DNA from 2 places in the Variovorax monticola genome. Region 2 is predicted to be linked to the other one. Evidence: riboswitches for the same ligand, from Rfam matches in the RefSeq annotation. Region 2 holds a riboswitch; the other holds the start of a gene.
The links. Region 2 has a riboswitch for glycine ahead of gcvT (glycine cleavage system aminomethyltransferase GcvT). Riboswitches for the same ligand answer to the same signal wherever they lie in the genome.
Positions count from the first base shown of each region.

Region 1: linked by a shared signal. The riboswitch ahead of ACSFA5_RS17410 (D-amino acid dehydrogenase) and the one ahead of gcvT (glycine cleavage system aminomethyltransferase GcvT) in region 2 are both predicted to bind glycine.

Region 1 is NZ_JBPJZP010000004.1:598,231-609,822, reverse strand. It holds gene ACSFA5_RS17415 (FIST signal transduction protein) at 1-1,097, shown strand, start outside; gene ACSFA5_RS17410 (D-amino acid dehydrogenase) at 1,107-2,411, opposite strand; glycine riboswitch at 2,504-2,620, opposite strand; glycine riboswitch at 2,651-2,748, opposite strand; gene rfbB (dTDP-glucose 4,6-dehydratase) at 2,866-3,936, shown strand; gene rfbD (dTDP-4-dehydrorhamnose reductase) at 3,933-4,823, shown strand; gene rfbA (glucose-1-phosphate thymidylyltransferase RfbA) at 4,851-5,747, shown strand; gene rfbC (dTDP-4-dehydrorhamnose 3,5-epimerase) at 5,744-6,292, shown strand; gene ACSFA5_RS17385 (hypothetical protein) at 6,451-8,874, shown strand; gene ACSFA5_RS17380 (glycosyltransferase family 2 protein) at 8,871-9,869, shown strand; gene ACSFA5_RS17375 (hypothetical protein) at 9,929-10,273, shown strand; gene ACSFA5_RS17370 (hypothetical protein) at 10,210-11,367, shown strand; gene ACSFA5_RS17365 (hypothetical protein) at 11,383-11,592, shown strand, end outside.
Region 2 is NZ_JBPJZP010000001.1:635,330-646,921, reverse strand. It holds gene gcvP (aminomethyl-transferring glycine dehydrogenase) at 1-1,612, opposite strand, end outside; gene gcvH (glycine cleavage system protein GcvH) at 1,664-2,035, opposite strand; gene gcvT (glycine cleavage system aminomethyltransferase GcvT) at 2,088-3,266, opposite strand; glycine riboswitch at 3,312-3,424, opposite strand; glycine riboswitch at 3,437-3,527, opposite strand; gene ACSFA5_RS02890 (hypothetical protein) at 3,561-4,109, opposite strand; gene ACSFA5_RS02885 (MFS transporter) at 4,333-5,523, opposite strand; gene ACSFA5_RS02880 (AraC family transcriptional regulator) at 5,615-6,406, shown strand; gene ACSFA5_RS02875 (TRAP transporter large permease) at 6,425-7,717, opposite strand; gene ACSFA5_RS02870 (TRAP transporter small permease) at 7,728-8,240, opposite strand; gene ACSFA5_RS02865 (TRAP transporter substrate-binding protein) at 8,331-9,305, opposite strand; gene denD (D-erythronate dehydrogenase) at 9,349-10,368, opposite strand; gene ACSFA5_RS02855 (electron transfer flavoprotein-ubiquinone oxidoreductase) at 10,441-11,592, opposite strand, start outside.

The DNA.
Region 1 (11,592 bases), on a different contig from region 2:
CCGAGCTGTCCGAGGTGACCGACTGGTCGGGCACGGTCGGCATCGGCGTGTCGGCCAACAACGCGGAGTACTTCGACGAGCCCGGCATCAGCCTGATGCTGTGCGCGTTGCCGAGCGACCAGTACCGCGTGTTCTCGGGCGTGGCGCCGCTGGGCAACTCCGAAATGAGCGGCTTCGAGGCGCACACGGCGCTGGTGCATGCCGACCCCGCGACGCCCGACCTGGCCGAGCTGATCGGCGAGATGGCCGGGCGCACCGACACGGGCTACCTGTTCGGCGGGTTGTCGTCGGGCCGCCACGGCTCGCTGCAGTTCGCCATCGGCGGCAACGGCAACATCCGCGGACATGGCGCGGCGGGCGGCGTGTTTTCGGGCGGCATGTCGGGTGTGGTGTTCGGCGAGGGCGTGCGGGTGGTGTCGCGCGTCACGCAGGGCTGCCAGCCGCTGCGCTCGGGCGCGGTGCGCGAGCGCGAGATCACCGAGGCCGACGGCAACCTGCTGCTCAAGCTCGACGGCGAACCGGCGCTCGACGTGCTGCTGGCCGACCTGCAGGTGTCGCTCGAGCGGCCGCAGGAGGCCATCGACGCGGTGCGCAACACGCTGGTGGGGCTGGCCGACGCGGGCAGCGACGGCATCCGCCGCACCGGCGACCTGGGCGCCGATGTGCTGGTGCGCCACATCATCGGCCTGGACCCCACGCGTCGCGGCATCGCCATTGCCGACACGGCCGAGGCCGGCATGCGGCTGACCTTCTGCCGCCGCAACGCGCAGGCCGCGCGGGCCGACCTGATGCGCATCTGCGCCGAAATTCGCGAAGAACTGGAGCCCGAAGAGCAGACGCTGGCCACCGCGCGCGCCGTGGCCGCGGGTGAGGCCGAGGCCGCGCCGCACCCGGCGCGGCGCATTGCCGGGGCGGTGTACGTGAGCTGCTCGGGGCGCGGCGGGCCGCACTTCGGCGCGCCGGGCGCGGAGCTGCAGATCGTGCGGCATGCGCTGGGCGACGTGCCGCTGGTCGGCTTCTTCGCGGCGGGCGAAATTGCCCGCCACCATCTGTATGGCTACACCGGCGTCCTGACGGTGTTCACCAGCAACGACTGACCCTGGCGATCACGCCGGCTGCAGCACGCGCGACTGCGGCGCAGGCATGCCGCCGGTGAACGCGAAATCGACCTCGGGCGCCAGCCCGCTCACGATGCGCGCGATCGACTTGCCCGAGCCGCAGGCGTGCGTCCAGCCGAGCGTGCCGTGGCCGGTGTTCAAGAACAGGTTCGCCAACCTGGTCTTGCCGATCAGCGGCACGTTGCTCGGCGTGGCGGGGCGCAGGCCGGTCCAGAACTGCGCCTGCGTGGTGTCGCCGGCGCCCGGAAACAGCGCTTCGACGCGGCGCACGATGGCTTCGCAGCGCACCGGGTTCAGGTCGCGGTCGTAGCCGTTGAGTTCGGCCGTGCCGGCGATGCGCAGGCGGTCGCCCGACGCCGAGGTGTAGCGCGAGAACACCAGCTTGAACTCGTCGTCGGTCAGCGAGACCTGGTAGGCCTTGGAGGCGTCCTTCACGGGCAGCGTCACCGAGTAGCCCTTGGCCGGGTAGATCGGCAGCCGGATGCCCAGCGGCGCGGCCAGCAGCGGGCTCAGCGAGCCCATCGCCATGACGAACGCGTCGCCGCGAATGCGCTGGAAGCGGCCCTCGGCGTCGGTCACCTCGACGTGGTCGACTTTGCCGCCGGCTTCGCGCAGGGCGGTGACGGTGTGGCTCATCAAGAACTTCACGCCGGCCGCGGCCGCCAGTTTCGAGAGCTCGCGCGCGAAGCGGTTGGCGTCGCCCGATTCGTCTTCCGCCGTGAAGGTGGCGCCCGCGAGCTTGGGGCGGATGTGGGCGAGGGCGGGCTCGATCTTCACCGCCTCGTCGGCTGAGATGACCTGGCGTTCGCAGCCCAGCGCGCGCATCTGCTCGGCGGGGGCGAGGGCGCCGTCGAACTCCTTTTGCGTCGTGTAGAAGTGCAGGATGCCCTGGGTGCGCTGGTCGTAGTCGATGTGCGTGTCACGGCGCAACTGTTGCAACACGTCGCGGCTGTAGGTGCCCAGTTGCACGATCTGTTCGATGTTGTGGCGGGTGCGCGCTGGCGTGCATTCGCGCAGGAACTGCAGGCCCCAGAGCCACTGGCGCATGTCGGCGCGAATGCGAAACAGCAGCGGGGCGTCTTCCTTGCCCAGCCACTGCAGCACCTTGAGCGGTGCGCCCGGGTTGGCCCACGGTTCGGCATGGCTCACGGAAATTTGCCCGCCGTTGGCAAAGCTGGTTTCGGCGGCCGGGGTGGCCTGCCGGTCGATCACGGTCACTTCGTGGCCGAGTTGCTGGAGGTAGTAAGCCGAGGTCACGCCGAGCAGGCCGGCGCCAAGAACGATCACGCGCATTTCAAATACCTTTTGAGGTTGAAGCGCTTGAACGACGGGCGTGGTGTGCTATTGAATCAATAGCAGGCAACCGGACGACCGTGGTCCAAGTTGCCGCTCCCCCTGTCCTCGGTACCTGAGAGATTCACCCGTTGCGCCCGCAGCGGGTTTGCTCCTTCGGTGCATCGTTGCCACTGTGCGTGGTGCGATGGCTCTCCAGACGGCGTTGTCAGTTGGTGCAGTACTGACCCCTTGCCGAAATCTTCTTCGAAGACCTCGTCGGGCCGACCTGAGCGTTCATGGGAGTTTGCGCCTTCGGTAGGGCCACCTGGGTGGCCCGCTCTCCTGCAGTGTGGCCGATTGTAAACACCGGTTGCGCCCGCGAGACAAGCCTTGTGTTTCGGCACACCGACCCAATGGGATAATCGCCAGTTCGTTTGCCGCAGGGCAAATGCTTCATATAACAGGGGACCCCATGATCTTGGTTACCGGCGGCGCTGGCTTCATTGGCGCCAATTTCGTACTCGACTGGATCGCGAACAGCGACGAGCCGGTCGTGAACCTCGACAAACTGACCTACGCGGGCAACCTCGAGACCCTCGCGTCGCTCAAGGGCAACCCCAACCACATCTTCGTGCAGGGCGACATCGGCGACAGCGCGCTGCTCGACCGCCTGCTGGCAGAGCACAAGCCGCGCGCCGTGGTCAACTTTGCAGCCGAATCGCACGTCGACCGCTCCATTCACGGCCCCGAAGACTTCGTGCAGACCAACGTGCTCGGCACCTTCCGCCTGCTCGAATCCGTGCGCGGCTTCTGGAGTGCGCTGCCGGCCGAGCAAAAGGCAGCCTTCCGCTTTCTGCACGTGTCGACCGACGAGGTCTACGGCTCGCTTTCCAAGACCGACCCCGCCTTCACCGAAGAGCACAAGTACGAGCCCAACAGCCCGTACTCGGCCAGCAAGGCCGCCAGCGACCACCTCGTGCGCGCCTGGCACCACACCTACGGCCTGCCGGTGGTTACCACCAACTGCTCGAACAACTACGGGCCGTTTCACTTTCCCGAAAAGCTCATTCCACTGATGATCGTCAACGCGCTGGCCGGCAAGCCGCTGCCCGTGTACGGCGACGGCATGCAGGTGCGCGACTGGCTCTACGTGAAGGACCACTGCAGCGCCATCCGCCGTGTGCTCGAAGCCGGCAAGCTCGGTGAAACGTACAACGTGGGCGGCTGGAACGAGAAGCCCAACATCGAGATCGTCAACACCGTGTGTGCGCTGCTCGACGAACTCAGCCCCAAGGCCGGCGGCAAGCCGTACAAGGAACAGATCACCTACGTCACCGACCGCCCCGGCCACGACCGCCGCTACGCCATCGACGCGCGCAAGCTCGAAGCCGAGCTCGGCTGGAAGCCCGCCGAGACCTTCGACTCCGGCATTCGCAAGACCGTCGAGTGGTACCTCGCGAACAGCGAGTGGGTGCGTAACGTGCAAAGCGGCGCCTACCGCGAGTGGGTCGAAAAACAGTACGACGCGAAGGCTGCTGCATGAAGCTGCTGCTGCTTGGCAAGGGCGGGCAGGTGGGTTGGGAATTGCAGCGCAGCCTGGCGCCGCTGGGTGAGCTGGTGGCGCTCGATTTCGACAGCACCGATTTCCATGCCGACTTCAGCCGCCCCGAGCAACTGGCAGAGACCGTGCTGAAGGTGCGCCCCGACGTCATCGTCAATGCGGCGGCGCACACCGCCGTCGACAAGGCCGAGAGCGAGCCCGAGTTCGCGCGCAAGCTCAACGCCACTTCGCCCGGCGTGGTGGCCGAGGCGGCGCAGCAGATTGGCGCGCTGATGGTGCATTACTCGACCGACTACGTCTTCGACGGCAGCGGCACCGCGCCCTGGAAGGAAGACGACGCGACCGGCCCGCTGAGTGTGTACGGCCAGACCAAGCTCGAGGGCGAGCAGCTGGTGGCGCAGCATTGCGCAAAGCACCTCATCTTTCGCACGAGCTGGGTGTATGCGGCGCGCGGCGGCAACTTCGCCAAGACCATGCTGCGGCTGGCGAAGGAGCGCGACAAGCTCACCGTCATCGACGACCAGTTCGGCGCGCCCACGGGCGCCGAGCTGCTGGCCGACATCACGGCGCACGCCATCCGGGCGACGCTGCAAGACCCCAAGAAAGCCGGCCTCTATCACGCGATTGCCGGCGGCGAAACCACATGGCACGGCTACGCGCGGTATGTGCTCGGGCTGGCGCAGCAGGCCGGCGTCGAGCTCAAGGCCGGACCCGATGCCGTCGAGGCCGTGCCGACCAGCGCCTTCCCGACCCCGGCGAAGCGCCCGCACAACTCGCGCCTGGACACCACCAAGCTGCAGACCACCTTCGGCCTGCGCCTGCCCCCGTGGCAGGACGGCGTTGCGCGCATGCTGCGCGAAACGCTCTGACGCGTGAATTCACACGAGAAGAAAAGCATGACCACGACGACTCAACGCAAGGGCATCATCCTGGCCGGCGGCTCGGGCACCCGCCTGCATCCGGCGACCCTGGCGCTCAGCAAGCAGCTGCTGCCCGTGTATGACAAGCCGATGATCTACTACCCGCTCAGCACGCTGATGCTGGGTGGCATGCGCGACATCCTGATCATCAGCACGCCGCAGGACACGCCGCGCTTCCAGCAACTCCTGGATGACGGCAGCCAGTGGGGCATCAACCTGCAGTACGCGGTGCAGCCGAGCCCGGACGGCCTGGCGCAGGCCTTTCTCATCGGCGACAAGTTCGTGGGCAATTCGCCGAGCGCGCTGGTGCTGGGCGACAACATCTTCTACGGCCACGATCTCGTGAACCTGCTCGCCGACGCCGACAAGAAGCCGTCCGGGGCCACCGTGTTCGCATACCACGTGCAAGACCCGGAGCGCTATGGCGTGGTCGCGTTCGACGCGAAGGGCAAGGCCAGCAGCATCGAAGAGAAGCCCTTGAAGCCCAAGAGCAGCTACGCCGTCACCGGCCTCTACTTCTACGACAACCAGGTGGTGGACATTGCCAAGGCCGTGAAGCCGAGCGCGCGCGGCGAGCTGGAGATCACCGCCGTCAACCAGGCGTACCTCGAACTGGACCAGCTGAACGTGCAGATCATGCAGCGCGGCTACGCCTGGCTGGACACAGGCACGCACGACAGCCTGCTGGAAGCGGGCCAGTTCATTGCGACGCTGGAGCATCGGCAGGGGTTGAAGATTGCTTGTCCGGAAGAGATTTCGTGGCGCAACGGATTCATCTCCAGTGAACAGCTCGAGAAGCTCGCGGCGCCGCTGGAGAAGAGCGGCTACGGCAAATACCTGCGGCACCTGCTGAACGACGAGGTGCGCTCATGAAGGCCACGCCGACAGCCATTCCCGATGTGCTGGTGATCGAGCCCAAGGTGTTCGGCGACGCGCGGGGCTTCTTCTTCGAAAGCTTCAACCAGAAGGCCTTCGACGAAGCGGTCGGCCATCATGTCGATTTCGTTCAGGACAACCACTCGCGCTCGGTCAAGGGCGTGCTACGTGGCTTGCACTACCAAATTCAGCAGCCGCAGGGCAAGCTGGTGAGGGTGGTGCGCGGCACGGTGCTCGACGTGGCGGTGGACATCCGGCGCAAGTCGCCGACTTTCGGCAAATGGGTTTCACAGGAACTGAGCGAAGAAAACCACAAGCAATTGTGGGTGCCCGCGGGCTTCGCGCACGGATTCCTGGTGCTGAGCGATACCGCTGACTTCCTGTACAAGACAACGGACTACTACGCCCCGGCCAACGAACGCTGCATTGCCTGGAACGACCCGGCCATCGCCATCGTTTGGCCCGACCTGCAGAGCGATTTCGTGTTGTCCGCCAAGGACCAGACCGGCAGACGTCTGGCCGACGCCGAAGTATTTGAATGACGCCGTGCGCGGCGCGCCAGCACGGGCGCTTTTCGGGCGCACCCTTCAGTTTTCTTCTCTCATGCGGCCGCACGTTGCGGCCCACATTCATTCGGCCGGTTCCTGACGACGGCGAAAATGAACAACTCACCGTCTCGCATTTTTTCTAAGCGCCGCCAATGAATTTCAGATGGACCACCGTGCTTGCCCTGCTCCTCCTGGGCGGCGTGGCAACGGCGACAGGCTTGCACCAGCTGAGTTGGCATTCGATCGCCGCCCTCCGGTGGGACGCGCTCAAGCCATACGCCGTGGTGATGGCGAGCGGCATGTTCGTCGCCGAAATCTGTTCGCGCTGGCTCGGCATCCATCGGCTGGCGGCCGGCGCGGCCGTGGCAGCCGCCATTGCATTGGCCACGGGCGCGGCGGGCGCCTTGCTGGTCGTGGCGTGGATCGCGCTCGCGAGCCACGTGGTGGGCTCGACGGTGCTGACGGTGTGGAGCAAGCGCAGCGAAGCGCCCTCGGCCCTGATCTCGGTGCTCGTGGGCGCTGTCGTGTATGGGTCGCTGATCGGCCTTGCCGCGCACTGGCCCATCAACTACCCGGGCTTGTACGCCATCGCGCTGGCCTTGCCGATCGTTTTCGGCTGGCGGCAGGTTCGCACGGCGCTGCTGTCGATGAAGACCTTCGCCCGCAGCAAGTCGACGTCCTGGCTGGACCTGCTGATCGTCGGCGTGGCGCTGGCTCACTTCATCGTGGCGTTGATGCCGGAAACCGGGCACGACGCCCTGGCCTCGCACCTGTTCATTCCCGCGCACCTCGCGGCGCGCCACGCCTGGGGCTTCGACGTCAGCCTGTATGCGTGGGCGGTGATGCCGATGATGGGCGACTGGCTGTTCTCGCTGGGCTACATGCTGGCGGGCGAAACAGGCGCTCGCCTGGTCAATGTCGGCTTCGTGCTGGCCACCTGCTGCCTGGTGCGCGAACTCGTGCTGTGGGCCGGCGGCAGCCGGGCCGGTGCGAAGTGGGGCGCGCTGCTGTTGCTCACCACGCCGCTGGCGCTGCTCGAAAGCAGCAGCCTCTACATCGAATCCGTCTGGGCGGCCTTCGCGGTCGCCGGCGCGCTGTCGCTTTTCAGGGCGCTGCAGCGCGACGGGCAGCGGCCCGCCGACATCCGCTCGGCCGCCATCCTGCTCGGCGGCGCACTGGCCGCGAAAGCGATCACGCTGGCGATCCTTCCCGGGTTGTTCATCGTGTTCCTGGTGCGTTTTCGCGTGTGGGCCATCAAGGCATCGGCGGGGCGCTTCGCGCGTGCACTTGGGCTGTTCGCGCTGGTAGGCTGCGTTCCCTACCTCACCGCATGGGTGCTCACCAAAAATCCGTTGTTCCCCTATTTCAACGAGATCTTCCGTTCGAAGCTCTGGCCTCTGGCCAACTTCCAGGACTCCCGCTGGACCAAGGGCTTCAAGTGGGACACGCTCTACCAGGCGACCTTCCACACCGAAACCTTTCTGGAAAGCTGGCCGGGCGCGAGCGGTTTCCAGTGGGTGCTGCTCCTGCTGCCCGCGGTCGTGCTGGTGGCTCGCAAAGGAAAGCAGCGCGCGCTGGCGATTCTCTTCGTGGGTGCGGCTTCGGCGGTGGTGACGTTCCAGTCCATCGCCTACCTTCGCTACATCTTCCCGGCCTTCGTGTTGATGGTCGCGTTGATCGCCGCCGCGTTCTCGCAGCCGGAAAACACCTCGCCGACCGGCAAGCGGGCGCTCTGGATCGCCGGCGCCGTCGTCGTGCTGCTGAACCTCGTCTTCCTGAAATCGGCAACCCACTACGGCGACATCGTGGCGCAGCCGCTGCTCAGCCAGACCGGCAGGGAAGCCTTCCTGCGCGAGCGGCTGCCCATTCGCAGCGCGGTCGACGTGGTGAACAAGCTCAACCTCGACGACTCGCCAGTGGCGGTGTTCTCCTCGCCGCTGGGTGCCGGCCTTCATGCCGATGCGCTGTACCCCAGTTGGTACAACCCGAATTTCGAGCGCGCCGTGACCGCTGCCGATTCGACCGACGCGATGGCCAGGGCGCTGGTGCTGGCGGGCGGCGACTACCTCGTTCTCGACAGCGGCTGGGGCACGCCCGTGCTGAGAAAACTGATCGAGGACTCGAGCGACCCGGTGGCTGCGTTCGTGCCCATTGCCGTGCGGCGCGTCAAGGATCAATATCGGTTCGCGCAGGAACTGCTGCGCAACCCCGAATTCGCCGCGGACGACGGCTGGTACCTGCCACCTGGCAATTTGGACAGGCGCGCGGGCCGCATCTCGGTCAACGTGACGGCCGTGGCGACGCAGCAGGTTCCCGTGGTCGCCGGACGCCGCTACAAGAACAGCGCGAAGAGCGTCTGCGACACGCAACCGACCCAGGGTCGCCTGCAGGTGAACTGGATGGATGCCAAGGGCCGGTTCATCGCAACGAACATCCAGGTGTTCGAATGCACCGCCGAGGCCACGACCTATTCCATGGAAGTCAGGGCGCCCCGAAAAGCAGCCACTGCCGTCGTCTATGCCTCGGGCCAGACCGCCGTCCCCGTCACCTTCAGTGAAGTATCTTTCAAACAATGACCTCCACCAGCTACGAAACGCAGATGTCGAGCGCCCGGATCGCGGTCGTGATCCCGTCCTACAAGGTCACCCGGCACATCGCGCCGCTGATTGCATCGATCCCTTCGTACGTCTGGAAAATCTACGTGGTGGACGATGCCTGTCCCGACCAGTCGGGCAACTTCGTCAAGGCGAATTGCACCGATCCGCGAATCACCATCGTTTTTCATGAGGTCAACCAGGGCGTCGGCGGTGCGGTCATGACCGGCTACCGCGAGGCCATCAAGGACGGCGCCCAGGTCATCGTGAAAATCGACGGCGACGGCCAGATGGACCCGACGCTCATTCCCAACTTTGTAGACCCCATTCTTTCGGGCGAGGCCGACTACACCAAGGGGAACCGGTTCTTCGACCTGGAAAAGGTCCGCGCCATGCCCAAGGTTCGCCTCATCGGCAACGCGGTTCTTTCGCTGATGACCAAGCTTTCGTCCGGCTATTGGGACCTGTTTGACCCGACCAACGGTTACACGGCCATTCATGCGCGGGTGGCCGAACACCTGCCCATGGAAAAGCTGAGCCGTCGCTATTTCTTTGAAACCGATGTGCTGTTTCGGCTCAACACGCTGCGCGCGGTGGTCATGGACGTGCCGATGGAGGCACAGTACGGCGACGAAGTCAGCAATCTGAAAATTTCGAAGATCGTGACTGAATTTCTTTTCAAGCACGCGAGAAATTTCATGAAGCGAATTGGCTACAACTACTACCTGCGCGACATGTCACTCGGCTCGCTGGAATTGCCGGTCGGCCTTTTGCTGTTTTTTGGTGGTGGCGTATTCGGTATTTACCACTGGATCAATTCCATGCGCGCCGGCGTTGAAACATCGTCGGGCACGGTGATGCTCGCGGCGCTTCCCATCCTGATGGGAATTCAATTGATTCTTTCATTCTTTGGCCAGGACATTGCCGCGGTTCCGCGCACGCCCCTGCACAAGAAGATTTCACGACGCGTCCTGTGACCGATTCACCGGAACATATCTACTCCAACAATGGACGAAGCGGTCAAATGATTAATGTCATGCTGACATTGCTGTTTGCAATGATCATGGGCTCGGGGCAGTTGGTGCTGTCCCAGGCATCGAAGGAAGTTTTTGCGCTGGGAGGCTTGTCGATCAATGCCTTGCTCACCAGCAAATGGCTTTGGCTCGGAATTTTCATCTATGGCTTTGCCATGATCTTCTGGGTTTATATCCTGTCGCGTTTCGACGTGAAATACGCCTACCCCATTTCTTCGACTGCCATTTTCTTCACCGCCATTTTCCAAGCGATCATTCAGCGCAACATGCCCAGCGGGAGCTATTGGCTGGGGCTGGCGCTGGTCGTGGTGGGCCTCGTCGTTCTTTCGATCGACAAGAAAATCTGAGTGCAGGCGTCGCAATTCCGATGAACAAGATTCGACTGGAGGCGCTGCAGGCGGACGGACTCGACGAACAGATCGCCGTTGGCGCCGCGGTGTATTCGACCCCCGAAGTCACCGACCGCGAGCACCTTCGCTGGAAGCACCTGGGCAACCCGGGCGGCGTCTCCACGAGCATCAGCGCCCGAAACCCGCAAGGTGAACTGGTCGGGCGTTCGTTCCTGCAGCCGCGGCGCGTGTCGCTGGGCGCGGCGGAGTCGTGCGCAGGGGCCACCGTCACCGACCTCGTGGTGAAGCCCGAAGAGCGCAACGCGGCCACCATGATCTCGATGACCCGCGCGGTGCGTGCGCCCGAAGGCATCGACGTCGTGTTTCACACCTCGAACGAGGTGAGCGACATCTTCTATCGCAAGCTGTTCAAGTTCCCGGTCGCGTTTTCCTTGCAGGCCGCGGGCTTGCCGATCGGCGTTGCCGGTGCGATCGGGCGCTTCGTGTCGAACCGTGCGCTCATCGCGTTCGGCAATTTCCTGGCGTCACCCTGGCGGTTGCTGATCCGCGCGGCCGCGGGTGCAGGCGCGTGGGGCACAGGCCTGGCGTTCGGCATGGCCCCTCAAGAAGCCGAAAGGGCCGAGGTGTTCCGGCGCTTTCGGGACTATGCCGGCCCTCACCTCGCGCGCGACGATGCATTCGTCGACTGGCGGTTTTCCAAAGGCACCTTGTTCCGCGGCGATGTGAAGTGGCTCTGGAAAAAGCAGGAGTGCCTGGGCTATCTGGCGTTCAAGCAGGTCGAACTGGCCGGGCTGAAGATCATGGTCATCATGGACTCGGTGTTGTCGCGGCCGCTGTCGGGCGGAGAATCGGCGCACCTGAAGCTGATGGCGGCGCGCGTGGCGGCCGACGCCGGTTGCGACGCGGTGTTCACCCTTGCGAACCTGCACAACCCGGCCTTGAAGTGGATGCGTGGCTTTCCGTTCATCGGCATCCCCGACCGCCACCTGCCGCATCCGACACCGATATTCGTTCATGCCGTCGAGGGCAGGCGCGGCGCCATGGCGCGAGCGGATCTGTTCTTTTCGCTGGCAGACCTGGACTATTTTTAAACTGGAAGGAACATCATGAGTGACTTGGCAAAACAGATCGTCGACGAGGCGATCCTCGAAGTGAACGCGGACCAGGACGCCGATGCGCAGATCGCGAACGAGCCGCACACCGCGCTGCTCAGCGAAGGCAGCAACGTCGACTCGCTCGCGCTGGTGCGCCTGCTGCTGGCCGTCGAGCGGATCATCGAAGAGAAGACCGGCAAGGCCATCACGGTGGTGGACGAC
Region 2 (11,592 bases):
TCGCGAACTCGGGCCAGGTGATCGGAATCATCTCGCTGGTGGCGTTGAGCTTCATGGTGCAGCTGCCCAGCGGGATCATGCTGCGGTCGAGCGCCAGGTCCTTGTCGGACAGGCTGCGGATGTAGCGCAGCATCGAGGTTTCGCTCTTGTGCGTGTTGAACACCGGATGCGTGAGGAAGCCGCTGGTGCGGCGCAGGTCCTCGGGGATCAGCGGCGTGGCGCTGGCGGCCAGGTCGTCGAAGCGGGGCATCGCGGTGCCCGCGGGCACGAACAGCGCCCACAGCGTCTCGATGTCCGCGCGCGTGGTGGTCTCGTCCAGCGAAATGCCCAGGTGGTGCTGCAGGCGCTGGCGCAGGTTGACGCCGCCCGTCTGCGCGCGCTCCAGAATGGTCTGCGTGTCGTCACCCGTGCTCACGGTGAGCGAATCGAAGGCGGTGGCATTGACCGGCTCGCGGCCCATCTGCGACAGGCCCTTCGACAGGATGGCGGTGAGCGCCGCCACGCGCTGCGCGATGCGCGTGAGGCCGTCGGGCCCGTGGTACACGGCGTACATGCTGGCCACCACGGCCGGCAGCACCTGCGCGGTACAGATGTTGGACGTGGCCTTCTCGCGGCGGATGTGCTGCTCGCGCGTCTGCAGCGCCAGGCGGTAGGCCGGCTGGCCGTGCGCGTCGACGCTCACGCCCACCAGGCGGCCCGGCAGCGAGCGCTTGAACGAATCGCGGCAGGCGAGGTAGGCGGCGTGCGGGCCGCCGTTGCACAGCGGCATGCCGAAGCGCTGCGTGGTGCCGCAGACGATGTCGGCGTCGAACTCGCCGGGGGCGACCAGCAGCGTGAGCGCCAGCAGGTCGGCCGCGACGATGAAGGCGGCGTCGCACTGGTGCGCATGGCCCGCGAGCGGGCGCAGGTCGTGCACGTGGCCGGTGGTGGCGGGGTACTGCGCGAGCACGCCGAAGAACTCGCCGCTCACCATCAGCAGCGGCAGCGTTTCCGACACGGTGCTCACCTTGACCTCGATGCCCAGCGGCGCGGCGCGCGTCTTGATGACTTCGATGGTCTGCGGGTGGCAGTCGCCCGACACCAGGAACACGTTGCTCTTGGCTTTCACGCTGCGCCTGGCCAGCGTCATGGCCTCGGCCGCGGCCGTGGCTTCATCGAGCATCGACGCGTTGGCGATGGCCATGCCCGTGAGGTCGCACACCATCGTCTGGAAGTTGAGCAGGGCTTCCATGCGGCCCTGCGAAATCTCGGCCTGGTAGGGCGTGTAGGCGGTGTACCAGGCGGGGTTTTCGAGCACGTTGCGCAAAATGACGCCGGGCGTGTGCGTGCCGTAGTAGCCCTGGCCGATGAAGCTCTTGAACACCTTGTTCTTCGACGCCAGCGCCTTCAACTCGGCCAGCGCGTCGGCCTCGGTCACCGGCGCGGGCAGCCGCATCGGCCTGGCGCGGCGGATGGCCGCCGGCACGATGCCGTCGATGAGCTCCGCGCGCGTGGCCGAGCCGATCACCGGCAGCATGCGCGCCTCGTCCGCCGCATCGATGCCGATGTGGCGGGCGAGAAATTCTTCGGCGTTCTCTAGTTCTTGCAAAGAGGGAAGGGCGGGAATCGGCATGGCGGTGAAGGCTGGAGAAGAAAAGAAAAGGCGGCTGAAGAACTCAGCGCATCAGGATTCGGCGGCGAACTTGTCGTACGTGGCAGCGTCGAGCAGCGCGTCGAGTTGCGCGGGTTCGCTGAGCTTGACCTTGAAGAACCAGCCGGTGGCCAGCGGGTCGCTGTTGGCAAGCGAGGGGTCGGCGCGCAGCACTTCGTTGACTTCGACGATCTCGCCCGACACGGGCATGAACACGTCGGCGGCGGCCTTCACCGATTCGACGACGCCGGCGACTTCGCCCTGCGCGAAGCTCTTGCCGACTTCGGGCAGGTCGACGAACACGACGTCGCCCAGCGCGTCCTGCGCATGCACGGTGATGCCGACGGTGGCCGCGCCGTCTTCGGCCGACACCCATTCGTGGTCCTTGGTGTACTTGATGCTCATGGAAAAACTCCTCGTGGAAAAAATTGATTCGGGGTGCAGAGCCTAGCCGTGGTCAGCCCCGGAAATAGCGCGTCGGCACGAAAGGCAGCGTCGAGACTTCCATCGGCACCGGCTTGCCGCGCACGATGGCCTGCAGGCGCGTGCCCGGCCCCGCGAACGCTGTGGCCACGTAGCCCATGGCCACGCAGCGGTCGGCCGTGGGGCCGAGCAGGCCGCTGGTGACGATGCCGATGTCGTGGCCTTCGAAAGACTGGAGCACCGTGCCCTCGCGCACCGGAATGCGCTCCAGGGCGACGAGGCCCACGCGCTTGCGCTTGAGCGTGTCGTGATCGGTGTGGCCGGCGGCCCCCGGGGTGGCCGCGGCGAGCTGGGCCAGGATCTTCGCGGCGCCGGGGAAGCCGCCTTCGCGCGCGCCACCGGCACGGCGCACCTTCTGCATCGCCCAGTTGAGCGAGGCCTCGACCGGTGTGGTCGTGGTGTTGATGTCGTTGCCGTACAGGCACAGGCCGGCTTCGAGCCGCAGCGAATTGCGCGCGCCGAGGCCGATGGGCTTCACCTCGGGCTGGGCCAGCAGGAGCCGGGCCAGCGCCTCGGCGTCCGTGCCAGCCACCGAGATCTCGAAACCGTCTTCGCCGGTGTAGCCGCTGCGGGTGACGAAGGCAGCGATGCCGCCGATCCGCACCGCGCCGCCGGTCATGAACACGAAGCGCTCGATGCCGGGTGAGAGGCGTGCCAGCGTGGCCGCCGCCTGCGGGCCCTGCAGCGCGAGCAGGGCGTGGCCGGGCAGGGGCTGCACGTCGCAGCGGCCGCCGATCTTCTGCCGGATGTGGGCGATGTCGGCCGCTTTGCAGGCGCCGTTGACGATCACGAAGAGCGAGCCGTTGCCTTCGTTGAAGAACATCAGGTCGTCGAGGATGCCGCCCTCGTCGTTCAGCAGCAGGCCGTAGCGCTGCTTGCCGGCGGGCAGGTCGATCACGTCGACGGGCATCAGGGTCTCGAACGCCGCAGCGGCGTCGGGGCCGGCCAGGCGCAGCTGGCCCATGTGGGAAATGTCGAACAGACCGGCCGCGTCGCGCGTGTGCTTGTGTTCTGCCATCAGGCCGGCGGGGTATTGCACCGGCATCGCGTAGCCGGCGAACGGGACCATGCGGGCTCCGAGCTCCACGTGGAGGTCGTACAGCGGGGTCTTGAGCAGCGGGGTGTCGGGGGCGGAAGCAGCGGAAGAGGCCATGGGGCGCTCCAAAGGGGCAGACGAAATCCATGACGCAAGCCATGGGCCACCCCTGCTGTCCGCTTTACCTGAGAGATTCGCCCCACGATCGGGGTTTGCTCCTTCGGTGGGCCGCTGCATCGTTTCAGGTACGGCGGCCTCTCTCCAGCAAGGAAACGCCGGTGTGTACCGGCGCCTTGTCAGTCCTTTTGCCTGAGCGTTCGGGAATCCCCTGCGCCTTCGGCGGCCCCGTCGCGCGGGGCTCTCTCCTGACCGGGGCGAGTGTAGTGGATCGCGGTGCCCGGGGTTTTCGCGTCAGTGGACGATTTCAGCCGGCGGCAGCAACCGGTCGATGCGTTCGCGCAGCGATTCGGCGCGCTCCGGGCCTGCGGCCTTCTCGATTTCGCTGAGCATCAGCGCGGCGATGGTCATCATGGCCTCGCGGTCGCGCGCCTCGCGCAGGGCGTCGCGCATCTGCAGGGCGAACTTGGGGTCGCGGCGCACGAACATGCGCTCGCAGATGTCGAACAGGAACATGCGCGTGGTGGCCAGCGAGCGCTTGCCGTCGAAGTTGTCGGCCGAGGTGCTCAGCTGGATCGGGTCGGCGGCGGGTATCGCCGGGGCCTGCGCCGCCTGCGCGGCCGCAGCCGCAGCCGCTACGGCCTGCGGGTCTTGCAGGTAGCCCCGCTGCACCAGCGCCTGGAGCGCCTGGTCGGCCTCGTCCCGGGTACTGAACAGCGGGCTGAAGTCTGTCAGCGAGCGCCGGCCGTCCGCCATGAGCAGCAGCGCGCGCTCCCGTTGGCTGAGCGTGCGCTGGCCGCCCTGGAGTTCATCGCGGGCCTTGTCGGTCTTGGTGGGGAACATGGCAGCCACAGCTTTCGGGAGTCGAGGGCTGCAGCATCGTTGCAAGCGGTGACATCTTCATGAACCGTTTGGTTTACACGGGCAACGGTTGCTGGCGGCGTCATCCGCCCGCGATCTCCTTGCGAATGAGCCACTGGTTGCCCACGCGCTGCAGCGCCAGCGTCTTGCGGCTCGACCCGAGCGATCGAACGACACCTTGCGCTGCGCAACCGCACGCCAGCGTTCAGGCCGCCGCGCCCTTCGCTCCCTCCGGCATCACCTGCACCACACGGTTGCGCAACCGCAGCGCCAACACCGTCGCCGCGCCCAGCACGCACAGCACCGCGGTGAAAGTCACGCCCAGCCCGCGCGCGTCCGACAGCATGCCGAACAGCGGCGACACCAGCCCGCCCACCGACAGCGCCAGCCCCAGCGTGATGCCGCTGGCCGTGGCCGGGTTGCGCGGCAGGTAGTCCTGCGCCAGCGTCACCTGCGCGGCGAAGGGCAGGAACATGCTCATGCCGAGCAGCGCGGTGCAGGCCAGCGCCCAGCCGGGCGTCGGTGCGAGCACCAGGCCGGCGAGCGAAGGCAGGGCCAGCACGTAGCCGCTGCGGATGGTGCCCATGCGTCCGATGCGGTCGCCGAGCCAGCCCCCGAGCAGCACGCCCACCGCGCCCGCGGCGGTGAAGCCGGTGAGCGCCGCCGCGCCCTGGAAGGCGGTGCCGTGCAGGTCGCGCGTGACGCGCAGCGACAGCATCGACAGCACCGTGACGTACGGGACCGACCAGCCCACGATGGTCGCCACCAGCAGCCCGAAGGCGCGCCAGTCGTTGTGGGGCTTGAGCACCTCGCCGGCGGCCTTGCGCGCGGCGGCTGCGGTGGCGGCGGACGCACCGCCGCGCCCTGCATTCGCCAGCAGCCACACCACGCCCATCGCCAGCGCCGGCACCCCCAGCAGGTAGCTGCGCGCCAGGCCTCCATCACCGACCACCGTGGCCGCGAGCACCGGCGCAAAGGAGGCACCGATGGTGCCGCCCACCGAGAACACGCTCATCGCCTTCTGCGAGGCGCCCCCGGCCGCGCGCGCCGCCACCGTGGCCGGCGGGTGGTAGGCCGCGATGCCCAACCCGCACAGCGCGATGGCGATCCAGGTCAGCAGGTAGCTCTGGCCGATGCCCGCCAGCACCACGCCCAGCGCCGCCACCAGGAAGCCCGTGGGCACCAGCCAGCTGCGCGGGTGACGGTCGGCGTACAGGCCGAACAGCGGCTGCACCACGCTCGACAGGCCGGTGGCCGCGAGCATCAGCCCGCTCACGGCCGTATAGCTGTAGCCGCGCTCCAGCACCATGAAAGGCAGCAGGGCGGGCACGAGGCCCTGGTAGAGGTCGTTGACGGCATGGGTGCCGGTGAGCAGGCCGAGGCGGCGCTTGTTCATTCGATCGCTTTCTGGATGTCCATTGAAAATAGCCATCGTATGAAGCCGCGCGAAGATATTCCTGCTACGAATTGGCATCTATCGTCGAGAAATGGACAAACCGAACCCGAGCCTGAACCTGCGCCCCGAAGAGGGCGAGTCGACCCCGCGCGCGGTGGCCGTGCTGGCGACAGACCCCGACGGCGACGCCTTCATTCCGCTGCACACGCACCGGCGCGGGCAGCTGATCCATGCAATTTCAGGCGTGATGCTCGTCAGCGCGGTGGCTGGCAGCTGGGTGGTGCCGCCGGGGCGCGGCGTGTGGGTGCCGGCCGGCATGGCGCACCAGATCCGCATGGCGGGCGAGGTGAAGATGCGCACCGTCTTCGTCGAGCCCGGCACGCGCGCGGACCTGGGCGGCGACTGCCGCGTGATCCGTGTCGGCGAGTTGCTGCGGGCGTTGATCGTCACGGCGGCGTCGCTTGCGCTGGACTATGCGCCTGGCGGTCGCGACGAACGGGTGATGGAGCTGATCCTCGACGAGATCGAACGGGCGCCGGCCCTGTCGCTGCATGTGCCCATGCCGCGCCACGCGCGACTGGCCGCGCTGTGCGAGGCACTGGTGCGCGACCCGTCGCTGCCCGCGTCGCTGGACGACTGGGCGCTGCGCCTGCACATGAACAGCCGCACGCTGGCGCGTCTGTTCCAGCGCGAAACGGGCATGAACTTCGGCGCATGGTGCCGGCAGGCGCGGCTGCTGCTGAGCCTGCCGAAGCTGGCCGCGGGCGCGTCCATTCTCGAAGTGGCGCTGGCGCACGGCTACGAGAGCCCGAGCGCCTTCACCGCCATGTTCCGCCGCGCGCTGGGCGTGCCGCCCAGCCAGTACCTGCACCAGGACGGCTGAGCTTTCGAAGAAACCGCGCTACTTGAACCCGAGCGCCCGCGGCAACCACGTGCTCAACGCCGGCACGAAGGTCAGGATCATCAGCACCGCGCCGTGCGCCCAAAGGAAGGGCACCAGCTCCTTCACCAGCGCCGACATCGGCACCTTCGACACGTTGCAGGTCACGAACAGCAGGCCGCCCACGGGCGGCGTGATCATGCCCAGCGTGAGGTTGAAGATCACGATCATCGCGAAGTGCACCGGGTCCACGCCCAGCTTCATGGCCACCGGCGCGAGGATCGGCGCGAGCACCATCACGCCCGGCAGCGGCTCGATGAAGATGCCGAACAGCAGCAGGAACACGTTGACGATGATCAGGAACATCCACGGCGAGAGGTTCATGCCCACCAGCCATTCGGCCATCTGCTGCGGAATGCCCTCGATGGTCAGCACCCAGGCGAACGAGGCCGACAGGCCGATGATGATCAGCACCGACGCCGACAGCAGGGCGGAGCGCGAAAGAATGTCCGGCAGCGCTTTCCACTCGAGCGTGCGGTAGACGAACTTGCCGCACACCAGCGCATAGAACACCGCCACCACCGAGGCTTCGGTCGGCGTGAACCAGCCGGCGCGCATGCCGCCCAGAATGACCACCGGCAGCAAGATCGCGGGAATCGCCTTCCAGGTGGTGATGAGAATGTCGCGCAGCGGCGGCGTGCGGCCTTCGCCCTTGTAGTTGCGCTTTTTGGACACGTGGAAGTTCACGATGCACATCGCCACCGCAATCAGGATGCCCGGCAGGATGCCGGCCACGAACAGCTGGCCCACCGACACCGTCTCGTCCTGCAGCGCGTAGATGATCATGATGATCGAGGGCGGAATGATCGGCCCCACGATGGCCGTCGACGCCGTGAGCGCCGCCGCGTACGAGCGGTCGTAGCCGGCCTTGGCCATCATCTTGATGAGCATCGACCCCGGCCCCGCCGCGTCGGCCAGCGCCGATCCCGAGATGCCCGAGAAGAAGGTCAGCGACACCACGTTGGTGTAGCCCAGCCCGCCGCGCCGGTGGCCCACGAACTGGCCCGCGAAGCGCAGCAGCACCTCGGTGAGCGAGCCGCCGCTCATCAGCTCGGCCGCCAGGATGAAGAAGGGCACCGCCATCAGCGGAAAGCTGTCGATGCCGGTGAAGGTTTCCTTCAGCAGCACCATCAGCGGGTAGTTCTCCGCAAGGATGAGCGTGGTGGCGGTCGACAGGCCCAGCGCAAAGGCCACCGGCACGCCGATGGCCAGGAACACGCAGGCGGAAACGATCAGAACAATGCTGGCGTCCATGGTCGTTCCCTTACAGCGACGCCGACGCATTGGCGTCGAAGTGGTCGTCGGAGGCGAACTCGCGCCGCAGCACGTAGCCGCGCACCACCAGCAGCCAGTGCACGGTCAGCAGCACGCCGCCGATGAGCATGGCGCTGTAGATGTAGGCAAACGGAATCTGCGTCACGGCCGTCAGCTGGAACATGGTGCGCTGCATGTAGAGCCAGCCGTACCAGACCATGAAGCCGAAGAAGGCGAACAGCAGCGCGGCGACGAAGGCGCGCACCGCGACGGCGCCCGCGTGCGGCAGCGCGTCCTGCAGGTTCTCGACCGCGATGTGCCCGCCGTAGCGCAGCACCGGCCCGGCGCCCAGGAAGGTGAGCCAGATCATCATGTGGCGCGACACCTCTTCGGCCCATTCGAGCGACTGGTTCGTGGTGTAGCGCAGCACGACGTTGGTGAAGATGATGACCGACATGGCGGCCAGCAGAAGAATCAGCGCCCAGCGGTTGGCGGCGAGAAAGTAGCGCTCGAAGGCTTGCACGGTAGGTGTCTCGGTTCTGTCGAAAAGGCAAAGCGCCCGGCGCACTGAGGCGGGCCGGGCGCGTTGTGGAAGCGTTTCAGCCGTGACGGCTTACCTGACGTCCGCGATTTTCTTGATGTTGTCCGCGCCGAATTCCTTGGCGTAGCTCACGTAGGCGGGCTTCAGTGCGTCGCGGAAGGCGGCGCCGTCGACCGTGCGCGTGACCTTCATGCCGTCTTTCTCGAGCTGGGCGATGCCGTTGTTCTCGTCGTCGTTGACCTTCTTGCGCTGGGCGATGGCGGCCTTTTTCGCGGCGTCGGTGAACACCTTCTTGTCGGCGTCCGACAGCTTGTTCCACACCTTCGGCGACAGCAGCAGCAGCGCCGGCGAGTACACGTGGCCCGTGAGGGAAAGGTGCTTTTGCACCTGCGAAAACTTCGACGCCAGGATCACCGGAATCGGGTTTTCCTGGCCGTCGACCGTGCCTTGCTGGAGTGCTCCGAACAGCTCGGGGAAGGCCATGGGCGTGGGCAGGATGCCGAAGGTGCGGTAGCCGTCCATGTGCACCTTGTTTTCCATGGTGCGCATCTTCAGGCCGGCCGCATCGGCGGGCTTGACGATGTCGCGCTTGCTGTTCGTCATGTGGCGGAAGCCGTTTTCCGTCCAGGCCAGCGCGACGATGCCCTTGCTCGGAAACTTGGTCAGGATGTCCTGGCCGATCGGGCCGTCCATCACCTTGCGGGCATGGTCGTAGTCGCGGAACAGGAACGGGATGTCCACGATCTTCACCTCGGGCACGAAGTTGCCCACCGGGCCGGTCGAGGTGTTCACCAGGTCCTGCGTGCCGAGCTGGATGGCCTCGATCTGCTCGCGCTCGCCACCCAGGGCCGAGTTGGCGAAATGCTGGCACTTGAAGCGGCCTTGCGTGCCCTTTTCGATCTCGTCGCAGAACACCGTGGAGCCCACGCCGTAGTGCGACTCCTTGGAGGTCGCGTAGCCGATCTTCAGGACGGTCGGGGCCTGCGCGAGGGCGGAGGTGCCCAGGGCAAGCGAAAGGCAGGCGGCGGCGATGTGGCCGAGTTTCATGATGTCTCCGGGTTGGGGTCAGGTGCGCGTCAGGCGCACCGGACTATGCAACACCCGGGAGCTTTACCGCGTCGGGATTTTCACGGACGTAATCGCGAATGACCGCCTCGAAGCTCTCGTCCGACGCGAGCCCCAGCGCCCGGGCGCGCGCGGTTTCGATGTGGCCGGGCCAGGTTTTCACGATGCGCTGGATGGCGGGGTCGGGCGTGCGGTCGAGCAGGGCGGTGGCCGCCTTGCCGGCCACGCGCTCCAGCGCCGCGGCCATGTCGCCCACAGTGGTGGCGAGCGAGGGCAGGTTGAGCGCGGTGCGCGGGCCCCATTGCGCATCGGTCGCTTCGGCGGCGCGCAAGATGCCCTCGATGGTGCGCGCGGGTGACGCAATGGCGACAGGCGTGGCGTCGGGCACCGGGCAGGCGGCGGGCAAGCCGGCCAGCGGCTCGCGGATCATGCCGCTGAAGAAACCCGAGGCCGCGCCGTTGGGCTTGCCCGGTCGCACGCTCACCGTCATGAGCCGCACGCTGCGCCCGCGCGCGAAGCCCTTGCGGGTGTAGTCGGCCACCAGCTGCTCGCCGATGAACTTCTGGATGCCGTAGCTGGTCTGCGGCGTTGGTAGCGTGTGGTCTTCGATGACCGGGGGCAGCGGCTGCTCGGGCGAGTCGCCGAACACCGCGAGCGAGCTGGCGAACACCAGCACCGGCTTCGTGCCGAGCGCGCGCACCTTGTCGAGCAGCGCGTGCGTGGCCGCGAAGTTGCTGCGCATGCCCAGGTCGAAGTCGGCCTCGCATTCGCCGCTGACCGCCGCGGCCAAATGGAAGATGGCGTCGGCCTCGCGCCAGAGGGTGGTGTCCGCATCGGCGCAGAGCTGCGCGTTGAGGTCGCCGGTGACGGCGGCGATGCGCGGGTCGGCCGCCAGGTCGGCCGGCGGCGGGGCGCGGTCCACGAGGGTGATGCGCTGGATAGTGCGAGCGGGTGCGCCCGCAAGCGAGAGCTGGCCTTGCGCGAGCAGGGTGCGGGCGAGGCGCGCGCCCAGAAAGCCGGCGCCGCCGGTGATGACGATGTGCATGGTTGTCTTGTCTCCTTGTCGAACAAAAAAGCCCTCCGAAGAGGGCTCCTGAAAACAGGCGAAGTCCGCGCCTTACATCCCCACGTAGTTCGGCCCGCCGCCCCCTTCAGGCGTCACCCACACGATGTTCTGTGTCGGGTCCTTGATGTCGCAGGTCTTGCAGTGCACGCAGTTCTGCGCGTTGATCTGCAGGCGCTGCTTGCCGTCTTCGGTGCCCACGAACTCGTACACGCCCGCCGGGCAGTAGCGGCTTTCGGGGCCCGCGAACTTGGCCAGGTTGATGTTCACCGGCACCGTCGCATCCTTGAGCGTCAGGTGGGCCGGTTGCTGCTCTTCATGGTTCGTGTTGCTGATGAACACGCTGGAGAGCCGGTCGAAGGTGAGCTTGCCGTCGGGCTTCGGGTACACGATGGGCTTGCACTCGGCGGCGGGCTTCAGGTAGAGGTGGTCGGGCTTGGTGCGGCGCAGGGTCCAGGGAATGTTGCCCTTCAGCAGCCATTGCTCGATGCCGTTCATGAGGGTGGCCACGCCCAGGCCCTTCTTGAACCAGGCCTTGAAGTTGCGCGCCTTCTTCAGCTCGGCGTGCAGCCAGCTCTTCTCGAACGCCTCCGGGTAGGCCGTGAGCTCGTCGTGCTGGCGCCCGGCCTGCACTGCGTCGAACGCGGCTTCGGCGGCCAGCATGCCGGTCTTGATGGCGGCGTGGCTGCCCTTGATGCGGCTCACGTTCAGGTAGCCGGCCTCGCAGCCGACCAGGGCACCGCCCGGGAACACGGTCTTGGGCAGCGACTGCAGGCCGCCGGCCGTGATGGCGCGCGCGCCGTAGCCGATGCGCTTGGCCGGCTTGATGCCCTTGGCCTCGTCGCCTTCCAGGTACCAGCGGATGTTGGGGTGCAGCTTCCAGCGCTGCATTTCCTCGAACGGACTGAGATACGGGTTGCTGTAGTCCAGGCCTGTGATGAAGCCCATGGTGACCTTGTTGTCCTCCATGTGGTACAGGAAGGCGCCGCCGTAGGTGTCGCTCTTCATCGGCCAGCCGGCCGTGTGCAGCACGAAGCCGGGCACGTGGCGCTTCGGGTCGATTTCCCACACCTCCTTCACGCCGAGGCCGTAGGTCTGCGGGTCCTTGCCCTCGTCGAGCTTGTACTTCGCAATGAGTTGGCGGCCCAGGTGGCCGCGCGCGCCTTCGGCGAACACCGTGTACTTGCCCAGCAGTTCCATGCCGAG